DNA from 4 places in the Yersinia mollaretii ATCC 43969 genome. Region 4 is predicted to be linked to each of the others. Evidence: predicted binding sites of a transcription regulator. Region 4 holds the regulator's gene; each other region holds the start of a gene.

Region 1 (5,869 bases), 1.1 Mb from region 4:
TAGCGAAAATAACCCGGGCCAGAATATTCAGTAACAGGACACACAGGGTAATCAGAAGCACCCCGGCCCAAGCCAGTTGTTGCCATTCAGCAAACGGGCTCATGGCAAATTTAAAGATGGTGACCGGCAAGTTAGCAATTGGCCGAGTCAAATCGGTACTCCAGAACTGGTTGGAGAGCGATGTGAAGAGCAAGGGTGCCGTTTCGCCAGCAATACGCGCCACTGCCAACAAGATGCCAGTTAAAATACCGGAGATAGAGGCTTTCAGCGTAATGGCTGAAATCATGCGCCACTTCGGTGTTCCCAGTGCATAAGCGGCTTCACGCAGGCTATCAGGCACCAGTTTCAACATGTTCTCAGTGGTGCGGATAACAATCGGCACTTGTAACAGCGCCAGTGCAATCACCCCGGCCCAACCGGAGAAGTGCTCCATCTTGGCGACCACGATGGTGTAGACAAACAGGCCGACAACAATAGAGGGCGCTGATAACAAAATGTCATTGATAAAGCGGGTGATCTCCGCCAGCCAGGATTTACGGCCATATTCCGCCAGATAGATCCCCGCCATGATGCCCAGTGGCGTACCAATCACTGTCGCCCATAGGATTAACAACCCACTACCGGCAATCGCATTCGCCAAACCGCCCCCGGCGGTATTGGGTGGCGGTGTCATCTCAGTAAACAGCGCCAGCGACATACCATCAATGCCTTTGGTTATGGTCGAGAATAAAATCCACACTAACCAAAACAAGCCAAACGCCATTGTTGCCATTGAAAGTAATAAGGCAATGCGGTTCTTTTGACGACGCCATGCCTGCTTTTTACGGCGGGTTTCCATCAGCGTCGCGTCACTTTGCATATCCATCGTCGCCATCTTAGCGCCCCTCTTTCTTAGCCAGACGCAGAATCATTAACTTAGATAAAGCCAACACGATAAAGGTAATGACGAACAGGATCAGGCCCAACTCCATCAATGCTGCGGTGTGTAAGCCCGATTCAGCTTCGGCAAACTCATTCGCCAACGCGGAGGTAATACTGTTGCCCGGCATAAACAGCGAGAAGCTGTCGAGCTGATAGGTGTTGCCGATAATAAAGGTTACCGCCATGGTTTCCCCTAATGCACGACCCAGCCCCAACATCACGCCACCGATAACCCCATTTTTGGTATAAGGCAGCACAATGCGCCAGATCACTTCCCATGTAGTGCAGCCAATGCCGTAAGCCGACTCTTTCATCATCACCGGCGTTTGTTCAAACACATCGCGCATGACCGCTGCAATGTAAGGAATAATCATGATGGCTAAGATGATACCCGCAGCCAGAATCCCGATACCGAATGCCGGGCCAGAGAACAGCACACCCACAATGGGGATGCCGGACATCACGTTGCCGACAGGCTCTTGGAAATAGCGGGCAAAGAGGGGGGCGAAGACAAACAAGCCCCACATGCCGTAAACAATGCTGGGGATCGCCGCTAACAGTTCGATTGCCACCCCTAGCGGGCGTTTTAACCAGTTTGGTGCCAGTTCAGTTAAGAACAGGGCAATACCAAAACTGACCGGAACCGCGATCAGTAGGGCGATCACCGAGGTAACCACGGTGCCGTAAATCGGCACTAAGGCACCAAACTGTTCAGCCGGGGCATCCCACTCTTTGGTCCACAGGAAGGCCCAACCAAATTTCTCGATACTTGGCCAGGAAGCAATAATCAATGAAATGATAATGCCGCCCAACAGAAATAGGGTAATCAGCGCAGCCAGTTTAACCAGCGCACTGAAAATGATGTCACCGTATTTGCTCGGTGCTTTGATCGTCGGCTTGTTCGCAGCCATAAACTCTCTTCTCATCCTACCCCTAATACTTCAAGCTGCAGGGGTGTTGGCTGCTTTCGCTCACCCCAGTCACTTACTTGAGTAAGCTCCTGGGGATTATCTCAATTGCCGCCTACCTACAACTCGAATTATTTAGGGTATATATTGTGAATCAATATTTCATAAACCGCTTATTGCCAGTAAATCAGAAGATTGGCTTGCCACTGCTATCTTTAATTTGCGTCTTCCAAGCGGCACGGACTTGCTCAACCACGGCATCTGGCAATGTTGCGTAATCCAGTGCGTTGGCTTGTTTAGCGCCGTTTTTGTAAGCCCAATCAAAGAACTTCAGAACTTCAGTGCCGTTAGCAGCATTTTTCTGCTCTTTGTGCACCAAAATGAAGGTGGTTGAGGTAATTGGCCATACATCATCCCCTTTCTGATTGGTTAAGTCTTGAGCGAATGTTTTGCTCCAGTCTACGCCTTTAGCCGCTGCGCTAAAGCTCTGCTCAGTTGGGCTAACCGGTTTTCCATCAGCAGAAACCAGTTTGGTGTAAGCCAAGTTATTCTGTTTGGCGTAAGCGTATTCCACATAACCAATGGCACCCGGCAGACGCTGAACGAATGCGGCAATACCGTCGTTACCTTTGCCACCCAAACCGGTTGGCCAGTTAACCGTAGAACCTGCACCCACTTTCTCTTTCCAATCAGCATTCACTTTCGCCAGATAGCTAGTGAAAACGAATGAGGTGCCAGAACCGTCAGCACGACGAACCACAGCGATATTTTGATCAGGCAATTTAACGCCTGGGTTCAATTTAACGATTGCGGGGTCATTCCATTTTTTAACATTGCCCAGATAAATATCGCCCAGTGTTTTGCCGTCTAATGTCAGTTCACCGGATTTGATGCCAGGGATATTCACGGCCAACACCACACCGCCAATCACTGTTGGGAATTGGAACAAACCTTCAGCAGCCAGTTTGTCGTCTGCTAATGGCGCATCAGAGGCACCGAAATCAACCGTGTTGGCGATAATTTGTTTCACGCCACCTGAAGAACCGATCCCCTGATAGTTAACTTTGTTACCTGTTTCTTTCTGATAAGAATCTGCCCACTTGGCATACACCGGCGCGGGGAATGTCGCACCTGCACCTGTCAGGCTTGCAGCAGCGAACGCGGACACGGTTGTCATAGATAAAGTCGCTGCCACAATGCTGGCTACGGTGGTACGCATCAGTTTCATAATCCCTCCTAATGGGATATTAGAATTAACTCTAGAGTGTCTAAATTGTTTTCATCAGATTAAGTATGGTGCAGGAGAGAAAATAGGACAGTTTAATGACAGAAAAATGTACGAAATATGACAGTTATATGACAACCAAAAAAAGCAGCAATTATCGCTCTATGTCCCGAAATTTATGCAACCCGTCAGGCCGTGGGGTGACTTCCATTCAGGGATCGTTAGTGTCGCGGCTGCTATGCAGCCGCGCTCGGACTGTAGGTAAGATACATTCACAAAAGACTCAGCATAATAGACCTATAAAAAACTCAAATATAATTTAGGCTGACGGCCAGAAATTAACAAACTCTTGTGGTTCCCCCTAACAGAATCACTATTCACCAGTCATTAGTCAATTTAACAGACTCACCAACAATTGGCTTTCCATTAACCGAAAAAATAGCTATATCTCTATTCAATCCTAATGGGTGATATGCATTTGATAAATCAACAGCTTTTATTGGCTTGTTCAAAAAATTATTTTCTGTAACTAACCTTCGCTTAAATGAAGAATATATTGGAGCACCAAAAATCTTCCTTATCTCATCATAAATAAATATATGTTTTTTCTCAAACGGGATTATACGCTTATTATTAAATATAAATGTTACAGCTTTCAAATCATTAGCAATAGCTATTTTTTTAATAGCTAAAATGTCCTTTTTTATATTTTCAAAATAAGCATTATCGACATCATAAACAATACCTTTTAATTTAATCTCATCCGTACTCGGAACGTCTTCAACAAGTAAAATATTAGGCTTACAAACAATAAGTATCTCATTGTGAATATTAGGGTTCATTTCTTCTATAAATTCATTAAAATTTTCTAAAATACGAAATGATGTTTCTAAGTAAAGACCATTTGTTTGTTTACCTTTGTTTATTTTATCAACCAAAGAATAAGGTCTTTTTAATTTCCCAGTCGCTTTATTCTCCCATAAATTCCAAAAGAAATTACAAAGCAAACTTGATTTACCTGCGTGAGTAGGAAAACAAACATCAGAAAAATGCGTTCCTAGAATATTTTGATAAGGAACATCAAGAACAAGATGTGTTGGAAAAGCGCCACGTCCTTTTCCTTCAGAATAAGAAACTAAAGAACCAGACATAATATCCCACTTAGAGACTATCTTTTCAAACCTGTCCCCTACGAAAGGGGATATACATTTGTTAATCGCAAGACCCTGTTCGGATGAGATAGCATGGATAATATGAAAATTCTCATTCAACAGTCCTTTTTCCCAAGAAATTAATTGGTTTTTTTTATAAAAATCATTATCTATGCTATCCACACTATCTATGCTGCTCATACTACTCACATTTAAAAAATTGGATTAGATTATATTCTATAAAAATTTTCTTTATATTACAAAAATAGAAAAATGAACTAGAAAAAATGAAAAGGACTACAGTTATAAGTAATATTTCTAATGAAGATGGTGCATATTACCCACACTTAAAAGTGCGACCTGATGAAAAATGTTTTTATTATTAAATATTTTAAACGCCCTACAAATAAAACACTAACACCCTACAACTTATTGATATGTAATACGATACACTGGAAGTAACATTCCAGATCATTTGATAATTCACTGTAGAAACATTCCGTTTATTAGTGGTTTAATACTGACTTTTAAATTTTGACCATTACCTGGTTGAATGCCAACCCAATGTTACATTATTACTTTCTCGATATTGCCAGATTTCCGCCTGTTACAGCAGAGTCACTGCAACGGCTCCCTTATATGAAGAAAAAAAATTATGCTAAAAGAGTTAGATGCCACATTAGTGATGAAAGCAGCTAATGACGGATTGGATCGCGCCATAAAAAACTGGGCTAAAATTGAGCACCTGATGCGTAGACCATTGACTAAAGAAGAATTTATCACCCATAAATCGCCCCCCCCTCAACCCAGCGTAATAAGAAGCTCTATCCCTGGTCATCCGTTTATTGAAGAGGAAAACCCAGAAGTAGATGAATTTATAGCTTTAGCCGTAGATATGCGAAAATCATCAGCTCGCCTACGCAGTAAAGAACTTTTTCCAACCATTGAAAGCGGTATCCAGCGTGTTTATTATGAAACATCAACGTTGTTGCCAGCATTGGCACAAACAGCTCTTTTGAACAATGGTCATGTCACGGAATATCTAGGGGATGGGCTATTAATTCTATTTAAAGTGGATGCAGGAAAGCTAGATTATAGTATTAGTGATGCCTATACTGCGGCGCATAACTGTGTGCATGATACCCGTATTATAGTGAATAACTTGCTGCAAGAGCGCCTCTTGCTACCTAATCTGGATTTGGGTGCGGGGCTTTCGATTAGTCAGGCGCTTATCACTTTTGTGGGTATTCCAAACAATATGCAACCTAAAGCTATTGGACAGTGTGTTTGGGAGGCATCAAAACTGAGCTATGGAATAAATACAGTTAATATATCTCGTACACTTCGTGACTTATGGCCACCCTCACAATCTGCTTCTCTTAGATTCAGGAAAATACCTGAGACAACTAAACATCCCGTTGATGGTTTTTGTGTTTTTCCTACTGCAATTACAAATTGTTGAAGTTTTGAGTTTATGGCTGAAAACCCGGAAGTATTGATAGGGGTGTGGAACTAAAACGGGTCTGCTTACCAGTGTAATTTAGCGATTAAATTAATTTAGTGGCATCAAAAAAATAGCCCACCCTATTTAGGATGGGCTTTGATGTAGAAATTGCCTTTAGCTGAAGGAAAATGAACTATTCAACTGTAACCGATTTTGCCAA
Region 2 (5,869 bases), 1.4 Mb from region 4:
CGCCCAATTGCTGGAAGCGCTGACGCAACGCCTGATGTAAGCGGATGCCGAGTAACGAAGGCGGCAGTGTCGGCAGCAGTTGAATGGGTTTGCCGACCGCCGCGCGCAGAGCCTCCAGCGGTGCCGACTCATCCAGCCCGATGCAGGCTGGCAGTAAAATCATTTCCGCCGCCGATGATAAGCGCGCGAGTTCGTCCGCCAACGGTTGCCGATTTTCCGGCAGGTCCAGCAGGCGGGCAATATTCACCGCCCGGAATTCGCTGGGGTTATCGCGCAAGCGATCGAGTGCAGGTAAGTGCAGATAGTCCGCCGTGGCTGCGACGCCCTGCTCCTGCAAAGCACTGGCAACCATCTGCGGCTGAAAATCGAGGAAACCTTCGATGCCAATCACTGCGACATTTTGCCAAGGCAGCGGGCCTTCCAGTGGTGCAACCGGAATATCCGCCGAGCTGAGCCAAGTGGGTCGGCAGCCGCCTAACGGCGTCAAACGCAGGTGATTTTTTGCCGCGCTCCCCACCAGTTTCAGGCCACAGCGCTGCAAGAGTGCTTCAGCTTGGGGTGCCAATTCACTCAATTCGCCCGCTGGCCCCGCTTGGCGCATCTTGCTGTAGGGGTGTTCAGGGGCCAATTCCGCTAATGCGTCAAGGGCGGATAGCGGCTGGCTGACTGCCCGCCCGTCAGGTAATTTTGCCAATAGATCCAAAGAGCCGGAGGAGAAGTGCAGCGCATTTTGGCCCGCGCTGACAATCGCACAATATTTTCCTTGCTCGGCCAGACGAATCCCACAAGCCAAGCCCGCTAGCCCACCGCCGATGATAATGACATCAAATTTCATCGTGTTTCTCCTGAACAGGGGTCACGGGCGGGGTGTCATCCAGACCACACAATCCCTGATAGACCCAATGGGTAAATTCACTCTCCCGCAATGCGTCGCCCCAAGCGATTGGGCGCACCCCTTTCCAGCGCTCATTCAAAAACTGCCTAAGCTGTTCGCGGGATTGTTGCGGCGTCGTCACCTTAAAGCGGCTGAGTAAACCAGCGGCGCGACAGGCGCAGAGTTCCCCCTGACAGGTGCCCATGCCGACACGAGTGCGACGGCGTAAATCCAGCAGGTTGTTCACCGAGAGCGACTCAACGGCATAGCGCACTTCACCCGCCGTGACCGCTTCACATTCGCAGACCAAACTGTTGTCGAGTCGGTTCCCCGCCAAGAGCTGGGTCGCGCGGTCGCCATGGCGATAAACCGCAGAACCGCGAATGCTAGCGGGCAGCGAAATCACTTTGCTGAGTGTCTGTTCCGCCGATTGTTGCGAACCGGGCAGTGGCTCTTGCGCCGTGGTGCAGCCCGCACTCACCCCCAGTTTTTCACACACTTTATCCGTAGCCCACTCCGCCATCAGACGGTAGGTCATCAGTTTGCCGCCGGTGATGGTGATAAAGCCCTCCAGCCCATCCCGACTGGCATGATCCAGTAGCACGATGCCACGACTGACATTGCGCCCTGACGGGTCATCATCACTGGCCACCAGCGGCCTAACACCGGCGTAAGCCCGTAGAATGCGGGTTTGCGCCAGTTGCGGCGAAAGTTTTGACCCTTCGCGGATTAAGGTGTCCACCTCTTGCGCGGTGACCACCATATTGTCGATTTGGTCATATTCGATATGTGTGGAGGTGGTGCCGATCAATGAGATGGTGTCGCCGGGGACCAAAATATCCGCATCCGCCGGTTTACGACAGCGGTTGATCACCATGTTGTTGATCCGATGGCCGAGGATCAGCAGTGCACCTTTGGCAGGGAACATGCGGATGCGCAGATCGGCATACTCGGCAATGTGTTGCCCCCAGATCCCCGCCGCATTCACCACAATTTGCGCATGGATTTCATACTGGCGGTGATTTTTATGATCGAAAACGCGCACGCCGCTCACGCGGTCACCTTGGCGTAACAGCCCGATAACCTCGTGATAAGTCAGCACATTCGCCCCGTGCTCGCGGGCATCCAGCATATTGGCGGCGGTTAAGCGGAAGGGGTCCACGGTACCATCGGGGACGCGGACGGCAGCAATCAATGAGGGATTGACGGCGGGTTCCAGCCGCAGTGCCTGCTTGGGATCAATGGCTTGCGCGTCGATCCCCGCTTCCTGACAGCGGGCGATAAATTGCTGCTGATAGTCCAGAGAGTCTTCCGGCAAGGTGATAAACAGCCCATCCGTTTGCTCAATACAGTGGCGAGCAATACGTTTTAGAATCCGGTTTTCTTCAATGCATTCACGGGCCGATTCGCCGTCAGTCACCGCATAACGTGCGCCACTGTGCAATAAGCCGTGGTTGCGACCCGTCGCGCCAGTGGCAATGTCATGCCGCTCCAACAGCGTACACGCCAAACCCCGTCGGGCGCAGTCGCGCGCGATCCCTGCGCCGGTCGCGCCGCCACCAATGATGATGACATCCGTTTCTGTGTAAGGAGAACTGTTCGTCATGAAAGACCCCGCATTATCAGACAGCCGCGTGGCGGCTAATTATGCGTCTATTGAGCCACACTCTTTATGGGTATTGTTTGATAAGGAACAAAAACGAACTAAAAACGAAACCGTTATGGTGCTTTAAAACCATGATTGTGATCAAAGTCACAGGTATTTCCTCATTACTGGTTTCAAAATGTTAACCAATCGCTCAAAATTGCCCCCGCTTTCATATAACTGTAACAAATGCGCCATCACTCACAGATAAGTAGCGCGAATTTATCTAGCATGGCGTTCGTTATAGAACATAAACGAGAGCACGTTAGCCGTTTAACCACCGGGTTGAAACACCGGGGTAAAAAACAACAAAAAAGCCATCGGAGGCACTCATGTTGAGTATTTTTAAGCCCGCGCCACATGTGGCACGGCTTCCTACAGACCAGGTCGACCCCATCTACCGCCGCTTACGCTGGCAAATTTTCATGGGCATTTTCTTCGGTTACGCTGCCTACTATCTTGTGCGTAAAAACTTTACGTTGGCTATGCCGTATTTGATCGAACAGGGATTCTCTCGCGGGGATCTGGGGTTCGCACTATCCGGTATTTCTATCGCTTATGGTTTCTCAAAATTCATCATGGGGTCGGTCTCTGACCGCTCGAATCCACGGGTATTCCTCTCGGCCGGTTTGATCCTCTCCGCCGCCGTGATGCTGTTTATGGGCTTCGTGCCTTGGGCAACATCCAGCATCGCCGTAATGTTCGTGCTGCTGTTCTTGTGTGGCTGGTTCCAAGGGATGGGTTGGCCGCCATGTGGCCGAACCATGGTGCACTGGTGGTCGAAGAAAGAGCGCGGCAGTATTGTGTCGGTCTGGAACTGCGCCCATAACGTAGGGGGTGGTTTGCCGCCATTGCTGTTCCTGCTGGGGATGGCGTGGTTTAACGACTGGAAAGCAGCACTCTATATGCCGGCTTTCGGTGCCATTTTGGTGGCATTAATTGTCTTTGGGCTGATGCGAGATACTCCTCAATCCGTGGGCTTGCCGCCGATTGAAGAGTACAAAAACGACTATCCAGACGACTACAGTAAAGAGGCAGAAGAAGAGCTGACGGCGAAGCAGATCTTCATGCAGTACATCCTGCCTAACAAGCTGTTGTGGTACATCGCGATTGCTAACGTTTTTGTCTATTTACTGCGTTACGGCATCCTCGACTGGTCTCCGACCTACCTGAAAGAGGTGAAACACTTCGCGCTGGATAAGTCGTCATGGGCTTATTTCCTGTACGAATACGCGGGTATTCCGGGGACACTGCTGTGCGGTTGGATGTCCGATAAAGTGTTCAAAGGTAACCGTGGTGCCACTGGTGTGTTCTTTATGACGCTGGTGACTATCGCGACCATCATTTACTGGCTGAACCCGGTCGGTAACCCTGGTATCGATATGGCGTGTATGATCACCATCGGCTTCCTGATCTATGGTCCGGTGATGTTGATTGGCTTGCATGCGCTTGAATTAGCACCGAAAAAAGCAGCAGGTACGGCGGCAGGCTTCACTGGCCTGTTCGGTTATCTGGGCGGTTCGGTCGCGGCGAGTGCTATCGTCGGTTACACCGTGGACTACTTCGGTTGGGATGGCGGCTTTATGGTCATGATCGGCGGCAGCATTCTGGCCGTGATCTTACTGATTGTCGTGATGTTCAGCGAGAAGAAGCATCACGAAGAGCTGGCAAGAAAGCAGGATTTATAAGTTTAGCGAGTTGAGCTAAATAGAGGCTGTGCCGTTATTTATGGATTAATAGCGCCGCGGCCTTTTTCATACCCTGAAATTGATTAAAGGAGCAATATCAATGCAAACTCACATAAAATCGCTGGTAGCGAGTATGATTCTGGCATCATCAGTCGCCGGTATGGCACATGCAGTAGAACCCCTAAGTAAAGATAAATCAGCCGACAAAGTGGTTATCGCGCATCGCGGTGCCAGTGGCTATTTGCCTGAGCACTCCCTGCCCGCGAAAGCGATGGCTTACGCGCAAGGCGCTGATTATCTTGAGCAAGATTTGGTGATGACCAAAGATAATGAGTTGGTGGTGCTGCACGACCATTATCTGGATCGGGTGACAGATGTCGCCGATCGCTTCCCGGATCGCGCTCGCAAAGATGGCCGCTATTACGCCATTGACTTTACCCTGCCCGAAATTAAGTCGCTGAAATTTACCGAAGGTTTTGATATCGATAAAAACGGCAAAAAGGTGCAGAGCTATCCGGGCCGTTTCCCGATGGGCAAATCTGACTTCCGCGTGCATACCTTCCAGGAAGAGATTGAATTTGTTCAGGGGCTGAATCATTCGACCGGTAAGAACATTGGTATCTACCCTGAGATCAAAGCGCCATGGTTCCATCAGCAAGAAGGCAAAGATATCTCAACCAAAGTGTTGGACGTGCTGAAGCAGTATGGCTACACCAGCAAAGCCGATAACGTTTACCTGCAATGCTTTGATGCGAATGAGTTAAAACGCATTAAAAATGAGCTGGAACCGAAGATGGGCATGGATCTGAAACTGATTCAGTTGGTGGCTTATACCGATTGGAATGAAACCTACGAGCAGAAGCCAGATGGCAAGTGGGTGAATTATAGCTACGACTGGATGTTCAAGCCCGGCGCAATGAAGCAAGTGGCACAGTATGCTGACGGCATCGGCCCTGACTACCATATGCTGGTGGTTGAAAGCTCCACACCCGATAACATCAAGCTGACGGATATGGTCAAGGAAGCCCATGCCAACAACATGATGGTTCATCCCTTCACTATCCGCGCGGATAAGCTGCCTAAATACGCCACTGACGTAAATCAGCTATTTGATATTATCTACAACCAAGCGCAAGTGGATGGGGTGTTTACCGACTTCCCCGATAAGGGCGTGCAGTTCCTGCAAAAGCAGGGGCAACACCAGTAAGTGACTTATCTGAGATAACTTAATATAAGAAATGGCGCACTCATCTACAGTGCGCCATTTTTTTACTGCAATGAATCAGTTACTTATCGGTACCTAAAAACATCTTACGCAGATAGTGTGGTACGGCATCATCCGCATTCGAACCAATCACTTCCAGATTCGGCAGCATATCTTTCAGGCGCTGATGCGCATCGCGCATAATGCAGCCTTTGCCGGACATGGAAAGCATCTCCAAATCATTCATGCCATCGCCAAACGCGATGCACTCTTTCAGTGAATAGCCGATGATTTTGGCGACTTGCTCGAGGGCGTGGCCTTTGGATACCCCACCGCCCATCACTTCCAAACAGGTAGGGAAGGAGAAACTGACATTGACACGATCGCCCCAACGCGCGTTGATGGCCTCTTCCAAAATCAATAACTTGTCATGATCTTCGCAGGTAAAGTAGACCTTG
Region 3 (5,869 bases), 940 kb from region 4:
TTCTTTTGCTAGCATAAAAAGTTATTTTAATTCACATTCACAGTGTTAATCACTAATAGTGTTTTGTTAGCACTCTGATGGGATGATCAATCTATGAGGCTAAAAAATCACACATAATCTGATCTAACAGACAGTATCCTTTACACAGTGCATTTTATTCTGCGGCAGCATTTATCTTATACCTCCTGTCATGCAACAATTTTTGTGTCGTTTTATTGGGTGAGATGAATACTAAGAGACAATCTGGAATTGTCGTAATTAACTTTTTTTATTTAAGTTTATTTAAGTTTTTCCACAGTCAATTAATAGGCAGAAGGAAGCCACCAGCAAGGCATCGGGTTCCTTACTGAAGCAATAGAGAGAGGCGTTCAGATCAACCAAGCTAACCATTTGTTTTAACTAGGTTAATATTGCTTATTAATAAATTTTCTCTTTGCTATAAAATATTGAATTACACTTCAATAAGGCAGAGTGTACGTACGGAAGAATAATTTATTTTAATCAGGATGTTAAAAATGCACACTAAGTTTATTATTAATGGAAAAGTTTGCTTTCTTTCTGATGAGCATCGATTAGAGCCATTGGGAGAGCAAGGATCTGCCATTTCCTTGAACGTGCCTGTTAGTCGATGTTTATTATTGCTACTGCAACGCAAGGGAAGCGTTATCAGTCAGAGTGAATTTGTTTATGAAGTTTGGGAAAGTAAAGGGCAGTTTGCTAATGCCAACACCTATTTTCAAAATATACATTTATTACGTAAGGCGTTGAAAACTTCGGGCATTGAAGAAAGCATCATTAAAACAGTACCAAAGGAAGGTATCCGATTTACGGGCACGGTAACATACCTCAATGAAAGCAATTCAGAATCTACTGCTGAACTGACGGAGAACGAAACAAGGAACATCGCCAACGAAGCATCGGCAGATAAACAGGCTCCCGACGTAATTGATGTAAAAATGCAGCCCCCGTTCGCGCCTTTTTTTTCCAGTCAGAAAATGTTGTATATTAAAATTTTCTTTGTATTAGGTCTATTGAGTATCTTCATTCTTCTTTTGTTAAACTTCCATAAAGACACGAATAAAAATACAGATTTTTTTTCAAACTATCAATTAATTGGCGAAGTGAACCAGTGTAAGGTTTATGCCAGCAATACATCTATTTTGTGGCCACGTAGCGAATATTTAGATTTCGTTAAAAACAAAAATACCTCTTGTCAACCCGGACAGGTAGCTTACATAGCGATGAATATATTCAGAACACGCGCACTCATCCATATTTGTGATAAAAGCGTGAGCAATACTGCATCCTGTTTAACAAAATTATATATTATAGAGAGTGAAAATGAACGCTAAAAAGACGCTCATTCTATTTGCTATTTTAATGGTGATCGCCTTTTCTCCTTATATCGCGAAGATCGTCTATGATTATCATTCAGATCACTTCTCTTGCCGGGGGAGAATTAACTTCATATATAATGAAACCCACTTCAACGCACAAGTTAAGTACACTTTTAATGGTGATAAGGGTGAAGTTGCTGTAGTCGGTGAACTTAACAGGCCAGGAGAAAGAACCCAGAGAATATCGCAACAATTACTATTTAATTACACTCATAATGGTAATGAGATTGTGATGTTATCCACAAATTCAGCGTTGAGCGACGACCAAGCTAGAATGCTGGTTTCGTTCGTTCCTGATTTCTATCTTTTTAAAGACCGAGGTCTTCGCATCCGAATTTATCAGCAAGGAGATGGCTATGTATTTACAACATTTAACCTCCCTGTTTTTATCTGTACTAAAATATAAGAGATCATCATAATCCTATTACACTAGTACAATTTATAGGCCATGGCGATTTCTAAGCGCTCGCTGAAAATCAGCCCGCGTTCCTAGCGGCCCTCTCTTTGCTCAAGATATTCACTCCCAGCGCTGGCTACGGAGTGAAGTAGAGAACTGTGTACAAACTCTATTTTTGCTTCACCGCCGCCAATGCCTGTGCACAAGCCCAGGCTGAACTCCAAGCCCATTGGAAGTTATACCCCCCTAACCAGCCGGTAACATCAACCACCTCACCAATAAAGTACAATCCGGGAACTTTATGGGCCTCCATTGTCTTGGAGGATAGCTCCTGAGTGTCTACGCCGCCAATGGTGACCTCAGCAGTTCGGTAGCCTTCGGTCCCATTGGGTTGCACTCGCCATTGCTGAAGATGGGCCACCAACGCAGCCTGCTGCGGTGCATTTAATTGCTTCAGAGTGACATCCGGCAGTTGTTCCAATGTTTGGAGACACTCCACCAAACGCTTGGGTAACAGTTGAGCCAAGGTGTTCTTCAGTGTTTGATTGGGATGTGCTTGCCGCTCGTTATTGAGGAAGGCGTCCAGATCCGTGTCAGGAAGTAAGTTAATGCTCACATACTCGCCAGCCTGCCAATAGCTTGATAACTGCAAAATAGCTGGGCCAGAAAGCCCTCGATGGGTGAATAAAATACTCTCGCGGAAGCTGACACCACTCTCTGCGGTGACCACCGCCGGAACTGAAACACCGGAGAGGGTTTGCAGGTGCTCCAAAAGCGGCTTATGCAGGGTAAACGGCACCAACGCCGCACGGGTTGGCAACACTGTCAAACCAAACTGCTCTGCCAGTTTATAGCCGAACGGAGATGCGCCAAGACCGGGCATAGATAGCCCACCAGAAGCCACAACAAGTGAGTGGGCGCTCACTTTCTCATCATTGATATGGAGCAAAAAGCCAGTTTCACTTTTTTCAACCGATCGCACATCGCTGCGCAACCTGATCGTCACCTGACCCAACTCACACTCTTTCAGCAAAAGTTCCACCACCTGCTGTGCGGAGTCATCGCAAAAAAGCTGCCCCAGAGTCTTCTCATGCCAGGCGATGCCATGGCGATTCATCAGGTCAATGAAATCCCATTGGGTATATCGCGCCAAGGCAGATTTACAGAAATGAGGATTCTGTGACAAATAGGCGGCAGGTTCAGCATACATATTGGTGAAGTTACAGCGGCCACCACCCGACATCAGTATCTTGCGGCCCGCTTTTTTGCCGTTATCGACCAATAGCACCCGACACCCTGCTTGTCCGGCCTGAGCGGCACAAAATAGCCCCGCAGCACCCGCACCTATCACAACCACATCAAACTGTTCCACACTGGGCCTCATTGAGTAAAATCATCATTGCTGCAAAATCGCCCCTATTTGGCTACTTTTTATATTATTTAGGGCATTCAACCGACAAATTAGCGGCGGGGGATTGTAAGTCGCTCACCGAAAGATCGCCAGAGTAAGAAAATGTCTCACCCGGTAAAACTAAGTAACTTCCTGATATAACATACATATGTTGCCCCAAAAGAGCAGTTGATCCGCAGTCATGTCAAAAAAAGGTCATATTTTCCTTTTCCCCACCCCCCATTGTCACTGATAATGCGCCGCGTTCATGTCCACAAACTGGCGTAACGCTTATGCTACATCTTTTCGCTGGCCTGGATTTCCATACCGGCCTAATGTTAGTTCTTGCTTTGATGTTCGTGCTGTTTTACGAAGCCATTAATGGTTTTCATGATACAGCCAATGCGGTTGCGACCGTAATCTATACCCGTGCCATGCGTTCACAAGTTGCTGTTGTGATGGCGGGGGTGTTTAACTTCCTCGGCGTGATGCTGGGCGGTTTGAGCGTGGCTTACGCCATTGTTCACTTATTGCCTACGGATCTGCTGTTAAACGTCAGTTCGGCACATGGGTTGGCCATGGTCTTCTCTATGCTACTGGCGGCGATTATCTGGAATTTGGGCACTTGGTATTTTGGTATCCCAGCCTCCAGTTCTCATACACTGATTGGTGCTATCATCGGTATTGGGCTAACCAATGCATTAATGACCAGTACATCTGTTGTCGATGCACTGAACGTTCCTAAGATGATTCAAATCTTCCTGTCATTAATCTTATCCCCAATTGTGGGTCTGGTTATTGCCGGATTGATGGTGTTCCTGCTACGTCGTTACTGGAACGGAACCAAGAAGCAGCAACGTATTCATCTGACACCTGCTGAACGTGAAAAGAAAGACGGTAAACGTAAACCGCCATTCTGGACTCGTACTGCGCTGATCATATCGGCTATCGGCGTGAGTTTCTCTCATGGCGCTAACGATGGTCAGAAAGGGATTGGCTTGATCATGCTGGTTTTAATCGGCGTGGCTCCGGCCGGTTTTGTCGTGAATATGAATGCAACTGGTTATGATATTGCCCGCACCCGCGATGCAGTGACTCATCTGCAACAATATTATCAGCAACATGTTGAGGTTCTGCCTCATGCTGTCGCGCTGAAACCACTGGTACCAACACCAGAAGCCTTGCCAAACACACCTGCACAGTTCCACTGTGATAGCTCACGCGCCATGATAGCGATTGAACATGCACAGGTGCTGCTGGCGAATCTGCAAAGCTATGACGACCTCACGGTTGATCAACGCAGCCACATGCGTCGTTTGCTGATGTGTGTCGCAGAAACCGCAGGGACCGTTGCCAAGCTGCCAGAAACCAGTGCTGAAGACCGCCGTTTCCTCAACAATCTGCGTACCGATTTGTTGGAAACCGTGGAATACGCACCGACCTGGATTATCGTTGCCGTCGCTCTGGCTCTCTCTTTGGGGACCATGATTGGCTGGAAACGTGTTGCCGTGACCATCGGTGAGAAAATCGGTAAGAAAGGCATGACCTACGCACAAGGGGTTTCGGCCCAGATGACAGCGGCGGTTTCCATCGGGATTGCGAGTTATACCGGTATGCCAGTATCGACAACTCAAGTGCTCTCTTCAGCTGTTGCCGGGACCATGTTGGTCGATGGCGGTGGTGTGCAGAGCAAGACGGTTAAGAACATTATGTTGGCATGGGTATTAACCCTACCCATCTCTATTCTTCTTTCCGGTGGGTTGTACTGGGTCGCATTGAAGTTTATTTAAGCCCAGCGAGACGTTTTACTATCACCGTGCATCGACGTGTAGCACGATGATAATACCGAGCGGTATATAGAACCGAACGGTGATGATAAGCAAAAAGGCGGCCTTAACAGGTCGCCTTTTTAAATACTTTTCTGCCCATTATTCATGCTAATACCACAAGATTAATCCCACCAGACTCACCACGACTAAACCACATAATGCGCTGGTCAGTATAAATTGCCCACGTAATCGCTCACAGCGGCGAATAAACTCCGGATCATGGTGATCAAGATAGCGTTGAGTAAAAATATAACCCACTAATCTAATCTGTTTGCTCGGCTGGCCATGGGAGGTAAAGAATCCACCGCCATCAACATATTGATACAGCAACGGGTCGCAGCCACGTAATACCACTAACAACGCACGCAGTGATGAATAATAACGTGCCATATTAATCACACATACCACACACAAAGCCCAAAAAAGCGCGACGGTACTGATCATAATCATCCTCCCAGCGATATATTGCTATTGGGTCAGTTACCTGAGCCTCTACGCCATCGCTCACTCTAGTCGATACAAACACCCCCAGGGCCTGAAAACCACCCCCTATCGTTCGCTTTCTAATGGTGGTTCGACGTGTTATTCGCTCGACACAACATCCGAACATGTAGGACTCCCTTTAAGAGTGTAGGAAATGAAATGAAAAATAGCCTGATAATCTCTAAATTAAGCCTATTTCGGCATTGGTTAAGTATCGATTTGCACTAACTTATACTGAATCATACTTGCTGGATGCGCGTTAAATTCGTACGGAAATTGATTAATCATTAATCTTTCTTAACTGAATTAGATAAGCTTGACTACTACTTTTACTAAATTATATTTGCATCACAAATATGAAATTCCATTCATT
Region 4 (5,869 bases):
TCTCCTTTTCTTGCCGCTCAATATTGTTGTTGCGCTGTTCTTTGCTGCGACGTAATAGTACAACCTCAACGGGGAGATCTGCTGCCAACGCCTGAATTCTCCGTTGAATATCAGTAAGATAGTCTTGGGTGGCCACTTCGATATCCAGCCAGACAGGTAAGCCTTGGTGGTCAGCAAATTTAGCCAACTGCTGCTCTATTTGCTGCAAATCCCCTTTGATGAGCTGCATCGGCTGAAATTGAGGGATGAGTAGCGGGGCCACTGACGCCAATGTTTGTTGGGCAAACTCCACCAAATAAACACTTTTCTCTTTGCTCAATTCATCAAAACTCAGGGCGATGGGCGAGCCGCTATAGCGGATATGCTCCGTTTTAGCTACTTGCTGTGCGCGGTGAATGTGGCCCAGCGCAATATAATCAGCCGGTGGAAACGCTTGCGCCGGGAAGGCATCTAGTGTGCCGATATAGATATCACGAACCGAGTCTGAGGTGGTGACCCCTACGGTGGTGAGGTGCCCCGTGGCAATAATAGACAGAGGCAAACCCAGTTCGCTGCGCAGTTCAACGGCTCGCTGATATAACGCCTGATAGTGGCCCGCAATGGCTTCTTGCAACGCCAATTGCTTCTGCCCACCAGATTCACCGGCTTGGCTGGTCACCAAGTCCCGTGGGCGCAAGAAGGGAATGGCACACAGCAAGGCCGCAGGCTGTTTCTGACGGTTTTTCAGCGTAATAATTTGTTGTTCGAGATGGCTACTGGCGCAGGAGATCACTGTAGTATTCAGATAAGAAAGCAAACCGCGTGATTCATTCAGTGTTGATACTGAATCGTGGTTCCCCCCAAGAACAACTAATTGACAGCCAGTGGGCTGGAGTTCAACCACGAAACGGTTATACAACTCGCGGGCATAGCTAGGTGGGGAGCCAGTATCAAAAATATCGCCAGCGACAATCAGCGCATCTACCTGATTTTCTTCGATCTGCTTAATGAGCCAGTGCAGAAATGCCTGATGTTCGGCAGCCCGGCTTTTGGTGAAGAAATGCTGGCCTAAATGCCAATCAGAGGTGTGGATAATGCGCATAAATCTCCCGCACGGCAGGTTATCAGTCAAAGAGAATGGCGCTGATTATAAACGCTGGTCGCAGGATGTCGCGGCTAAAACAAGAGCATGAGGCAAATCTCCGAGACGTCTCGCAAACTTGGCTGCTGCATTTTGCAATTACTGTGAAATTTATCACTATGCTTATTGCTGATAGAAGCGTGATGTTTTTCATAAAAATGTCACAAAAGTGACGCATAATGGCTCCCGAAATCAAATAGTGACCACTAACTTACTGGCAGGGTTGATGATGGCAAGACGCATACTGGTGGTGGAAGATGAAGCACCAATCCGTGAGATGGTGTGCTTTGTGTTGGAACAGAATGGTTACCAACCCTTAGAAGCCGAAGATTATGACAGCGCAGTCACTCGTCTGTCGGAGCCTTACCCTGATTTAGTGCTACTGGACTGGATGCTGCCGGGTGGCTCGGGTATCCAGTTTATTAAGCATATGAAACGCGAAGCATTGACCAGAGATATTCCTGTGATGATGTTGACCGCCCGTGGCGAAGAAGAAGACCGGGTGCGCGGTTTGGAAGTGGGTGCTGATGACTACATCACCAAGCCCTTTTCGCCGAAGGAGTTGGTGGCGCGTATCAAGGCGGTTATGCGGCGGATATCGCCGATGGCAGTTGAAGAAGTGATTGAAATGCAAGGGTTAAGCCTTGACCCCTCCTCTCATCGAGTGATGGCTAATGAGCAAGCACTAGAGATGGGGCCAACCGAGTTTAAGTTGCTGCACTTTTTTATGACCCATCCTGAACGTGTTTACAGCCGTGAACAGTTGCTTAATTATGTCTGGGGCACTAACGTTTATGTAGAAGATCGTACGGTTGACGTGCATATTCGTCGGCTACGCAAGGCGCTTGAAGTTGATGGTCATGATCGCATGGTACAAACTGTCCGGGGAACTGGATACCGTTTCTCAACGCGCTACTGAGTTTTCAGTGCCGGAGAATTCGTCGTGTTAGAACGTTTATCATGGAAAACGCTGGCTTTAGAGCTGGCTCTTTTTTGTTTGCCAGCACTGCTGCTGGGTGCTTTTATCGGGTATCTCCCTTGGTTGTTGCTGGTATCCGTGCTCGCGGCGCTGGTCTGGAACTTCTATAACCAACTCAAATTATCTCACTGGCTGTGGTTAGACCGTAGCATGACCCCTCCTGCGGGGCGTTGGAGCTGGGAGCCGCTGTTTTACGGCTTGTACCAGATGCAACTGAGAAATCGTCGGCGTCGGCGTGAGTTAGCATTACTTATCAAGCGATTCCGTAGCGGGGCCGAGTCACTACCAGACGCAGTGGTTATCACGACCATTGATGGCAATATCTTCTGGTGTAACGGCTTGGCTCAGCAATTGCTCGGGTTCCGTTGGCCGGAGGATAATGGGCAGCATATTCTCAACTTATTGCGCTATCCTGAATTCAGCCAATACCTGCAACAACAAACCTTTTCCCGCCCGCTGACCCTGCAATTGAACAATGGTTATTACGTCGAGTTCCGCGTGATGCCTTATTCTGAGGGGCAATTATTGATGGTCGCCCGTGATGTGACTCAAATGCGTCAGTTGGAAGGGGCGAGACGTAATTTCTTTGCTAACGTCAGCCACGAGCTGCGCACCCCGCTGACGGTGTTGCAGGGCTATCTGGAAATGATGCATGACCAAGAGTTAGCTGGGCCATTACGGGACAAAGCACTAGGGACGATGCAGGAGCAGACCAAGCGCATGGATGGACTGGTTAAACAACTATTGACGCTATCACGTATTGAAGCTGCACCTAATGTGGATATGAATGAGCGGGTGGATATTCCGTTGATGCTCAAGGTATTGCAGCATGAGGTGCAGGCGCTGAGTAATGGTCGCCATGAGATTACTTTCCGGGTGAACGAGCAGTTAAAGGTGTTTGGCAATGAAGACCAACTGCGCAGTGCGGTATCAAATCTGGTCTATAACGCGGTCAATCACACTCCTGAGGGCACTAAAATTGAGGTGTGTTGGCAGCAAACACCGCAAGGCGCGCAATTTCAGGTCAGCGACAATGGGCCGGGGATTGGTCCGGAACATGTGCCACGGCTGACGGAACGTTTCTATCGGGTGGATAAAGCGCGATCACGGCAAACGGGCGGCAGTGGGTTGGGGCTGGCGATTGTGAAACATGCATTGAGCCACCACGACGCGCGTTTAGAGGTGATGAGTGAAATTGGTCTGGGCACGCGATTTATCTTTACCTTGCCGAACCGGTTGATTGTTCCCACAGTTTTAGCCGAGAATGCAGTCAAATCCTAACACTGCATGGATATTAAGCTGATGAGATGGGGAAAATGGGCGCTGTTCACCGCCATGCTAGGGTTGTGCTATGGCGTTTTCGCGCAACAGGTGGTGCTATCTCCAATGATGACGCAGCACTCATCATCGTCAGTTTCTACTGCTCATACCCTGTCAGGCAATCTCTCCAGTGTTGGCTCTGATACCTTAGCCAACTTGATCTCCTTATGGGCTGACGATTTCAATCATCACTATCCCGGCGTTAATTTGCAGATTCAGGCGGCAGGATCTTCAACTGCCCCTGCCGCCTTGGCCGCTGGGGCTGCCCAACTTGGCCCGATGAGTCGGCCAATGAAAAATGGTGAAATTAGCGCATTTATTCAACGTTATGGCTATCCGCCGCTGGCTGTACCTGTGGCCGTCGATGCCTTAGTGGTTTTTGTTCATCAGGACAACCCACTGAATAAACTGAATTTATCTCAGCTTGATGCTATTTTCTCGCAAAATCGCCGCTGTGGGGCGCTCCGCCCAGTTCAGCGCTTTGGTGAATTGGGGCTGGAGGGGGACTGGGCGGCTCGCGCGTTGCAGCGTTACAGCCGAAATTCAGCCTCGGGAACCTATGGCTACTTTAAGCATCGGGTGCTGTGCGATGGCGATTTTATAAATAATGTCAATGAGTTGCCCGGTTCTGCATCTGTGGTGCAAGCCGTAGCAGAGTCATTAAATGGCATTGGCTATGCCAGTATCGGTTTTCGTAACAGTGGTGTTAAACCACTGGCACTGGCGGCCTCTGGGCAGGATTTTGTGCTGCCGACGCCCGAAAATGTTAAAGATGGCCGCTATCCTTTGTCGCGCTATCTCTATATTTACATCAATAAGGCACCGGGCCAGCCGTTGGAGCCCCTCACTGCGGCATTCCTTGAGCGCGTGTTATCACCGGAAGGGCAAAAGCAGGCAGCCCATGACGGCTATTTGCCATTGCCACCTGATGTGCTGATGCGCACCCGAAAAGCTTTGGGTTTTGCTGATTAGTCTGTTTCCAATGTCACTTTTCATCCACGTAATCAGGTGCGATTACCCGTGATAAAAAACCGCTACTGACCGATGATATTTTCACCAGATTCGCTGAGTTGGTGGGGTGATATTGACGATAAAATGTTAACGGTTGGATATAAATGATACAAATCTTGTGGGGTGTATTTATCTAAATCTGGCACGATTAACTGGTTTGGTGAAATTATCTGGATGATGACTCTGCTTTTATGATCCTCACTTGCCTTTCTCCGCTATAAACGGTCTACTTAGCGCCGTTGTTGGCCTATTCCACCTGCAAATAACTTCAAAAACACTGCATACTGACGAAATAGATTGCTTATTAACCGCCGGAGTTTGCGTTTATCAGAGCTTTGTATCGTTTCGATCACGTCGGAAAGACCGCAACTTAGGACTTTTTCTTTTGGTCATTTAACTAGGCAACGCACATCACTATGAGTCATCGTTTATCGTCTAAAGATATTATGGCATTAGGTTTTATGACCTTTGCCTTATTCGTCGGGGCTGGCAATATCATCTTCCCGCCGATGGTAGGTTTACAATCGGGTGAACATGTTTGGGTGGCGGCGCTGGGCTTCCTGATTACTGCGGTTGGATTGCCGGTCATTACGGTTATCGCGCTGGCACGTGTCGGCGGTGGCATTGATGCTCTGAGCACCCCGATTGGCCGCAGTGCTGGTCTGGTGCTGGCGACCGTTTGCTATCTGGCAGTCGGCCCACTGTTTGCTACCCCACGTACTGCAACTGTTTCCTTCGAAGTGGGTATTGCCCCTTTGACGGGTGATGGTCCATTGCCTCTGTTTATCTATAGCGTGGTTTATTTCGCTCTGGTTATCGGAATTTCGCTATATCCAGGCCGTTTACTGGATACGGTCGGGCATATCCTGGCACCGCTGAAGATTTTGGCGCTGGCGATTCTGGGTATCGCCGCACTGCTTTGGCCAGCAGGCCCATTGATTCCCGCTACGGATGCTTATCAGCAAGTGCCGTTCTCCTCCGGCTTCGTGAATGGTTATCTGACCATGGATACCTTAGGAGCCTTGGTCTTCGGTATTGTTATCGTCAATGCGGCTCGTTCACGTGGCGTGGTTTCCGCCAAGTTGTTGACGCGCTATACCATCTGGGCTGGGTTGATTGCTGGGATCGGTTTGACACTGGTCTATCTGAGCTTGTTTAAGCTGGGTTCCAGCAGTGGTAGTTTGGTGCCAGAGGCACAAAATGGTGCCGTGGTATTACATGCTTACGTGCAGCACACCTTTGGTGGCTTGGGCAGTGTGTTCTTGGCTGCATTGATCTTCATCGCCTGTATGGTGACGGCGGTGGGCCTGACCTGCGCTTGTGCTGAATTCTTTGCCCAATACTTGCCATTATCTTACCGAGCGCTGGTGTTTATCCTCGGTATCTTCTCGATGATGGTCTCGAATCTGGGACTGAGCCATCTGATTCAGATCTCCATT

What was found. Region 4 encodes PhoB, which activates phosphate uptake and scavenging genes when phosphate is short. Its sites were predicted from a motif close to CTGTCATAAAACTGNCNNAT; they were not measured.
Region 1: the regulator PhoB is predicted to act here: its motif matches at 3,173-3,192, upstream of pstS (phosphate ABC transporter substrate-binding protein PstS).
Region 2: the regulator PhoB is predicted to act here: its motif matches at 2,689-2,708, upstream of glpT (glycerol-3-phosphate transporter).
Region 3: the regulator PhoB is predicted to act here: its motif matches at 3,387-3,406, upstream of pitA (inorganic phosphate transporter PitA).

What each region holds. Positions count from the first base shown of each region.
Region 1 is NZ_CP054043.1:1,252,994-1,258,862, reverse strand. Features, by position in the region: gene pstA (phosphate ABC transporter permease PstA) at 1-874, opposite strand, end outside; gene pstC (phosphate ABC transporter permease PstC) at 876-1,832, opposite strand; gene pstS (phosphate ABC transporter substrate-binding protein PstS) at 2,017-3,057, opposite strand; gene HRD69_RS05480 (hypothetical protein) at 3,432-4,406, opposite strand; gene HRD69_RS05475 (hypothetical protein) at 4,861-5,667, shown strand; gene glmS (glutamine--fructose-6-phosphate transaminase (isomerizing)) at 5,843-5,869, opposite strand, start outside.
Region 2 is NZ_CP054043.1:937,074-942,942, forward strand. Features, by position in the region: gene glpB (glycerol-3-phosphate dehydrogenase subunit GlpB) at 1-835, opposite strand, end outside; gene glpA (anaerobic glycerol-3-phosphate dehydrogenase subunit A) at 825-2,480, opposite strand; gene HRD69_RS20725 (hypothetical protein) at 2,479-2,607, shown strand; gene glpT (glycerol-3-phosphate transporter) at 2,852-4,207, shown strand; gene glpQ (glycerophosphodiester phosphodiesterase) at 4,308-5,414, shown strand; gene yigL (sugar/pyridoxal phosphate phosphatase YigL) at 5,494-5,869, opposite strand, start outside.
Region 3 is NZ_CP054043.1:1,415,210-1,421,078, reverse strand. Features, by position in the region: gene HRD69_RS06245 (winged helix-turn-helix domain-containing protein) at 516-1,352, shown strand; gene HRD69_RS06240 (hypothetical protein) at 1,342-1,803, shown strand; gene HRD69_RS06235 (BaiN/RdsA family NAD(P)/FAD-dependent oxidoreductase) at 1,964-3,166, opposite strand; gene pitA (inorganic phosphate transporter PitA) at 3,478-4,974, shown strand; gene uspB (universal stress protein UspB) at 5,122-5,457, opposite strand.
Region 4 is NZ_CP054043.1:2,359,326-2,365,194, forward strand. Features, by position in the region: gene sbcD (exonuclease subunit SbcD) at 1-1,081, opposite strand, end outside; gene phoB (phosphate response regulator transcription factor PhoB) at 1,350-2,039, shown strand; gene phoR (phosphate regulon sensor histidine kinase PhoR) at 2,064-3,380, shown strand; gene HRD69_RS10430 (PstS family phosphate ABC transporter substrate-binding protein) at 3,402-4,391, shown strand; gene brnQ (branched-chain amino acid transport system II carrier protein) at 4,847-5,869, shown strand, end outside.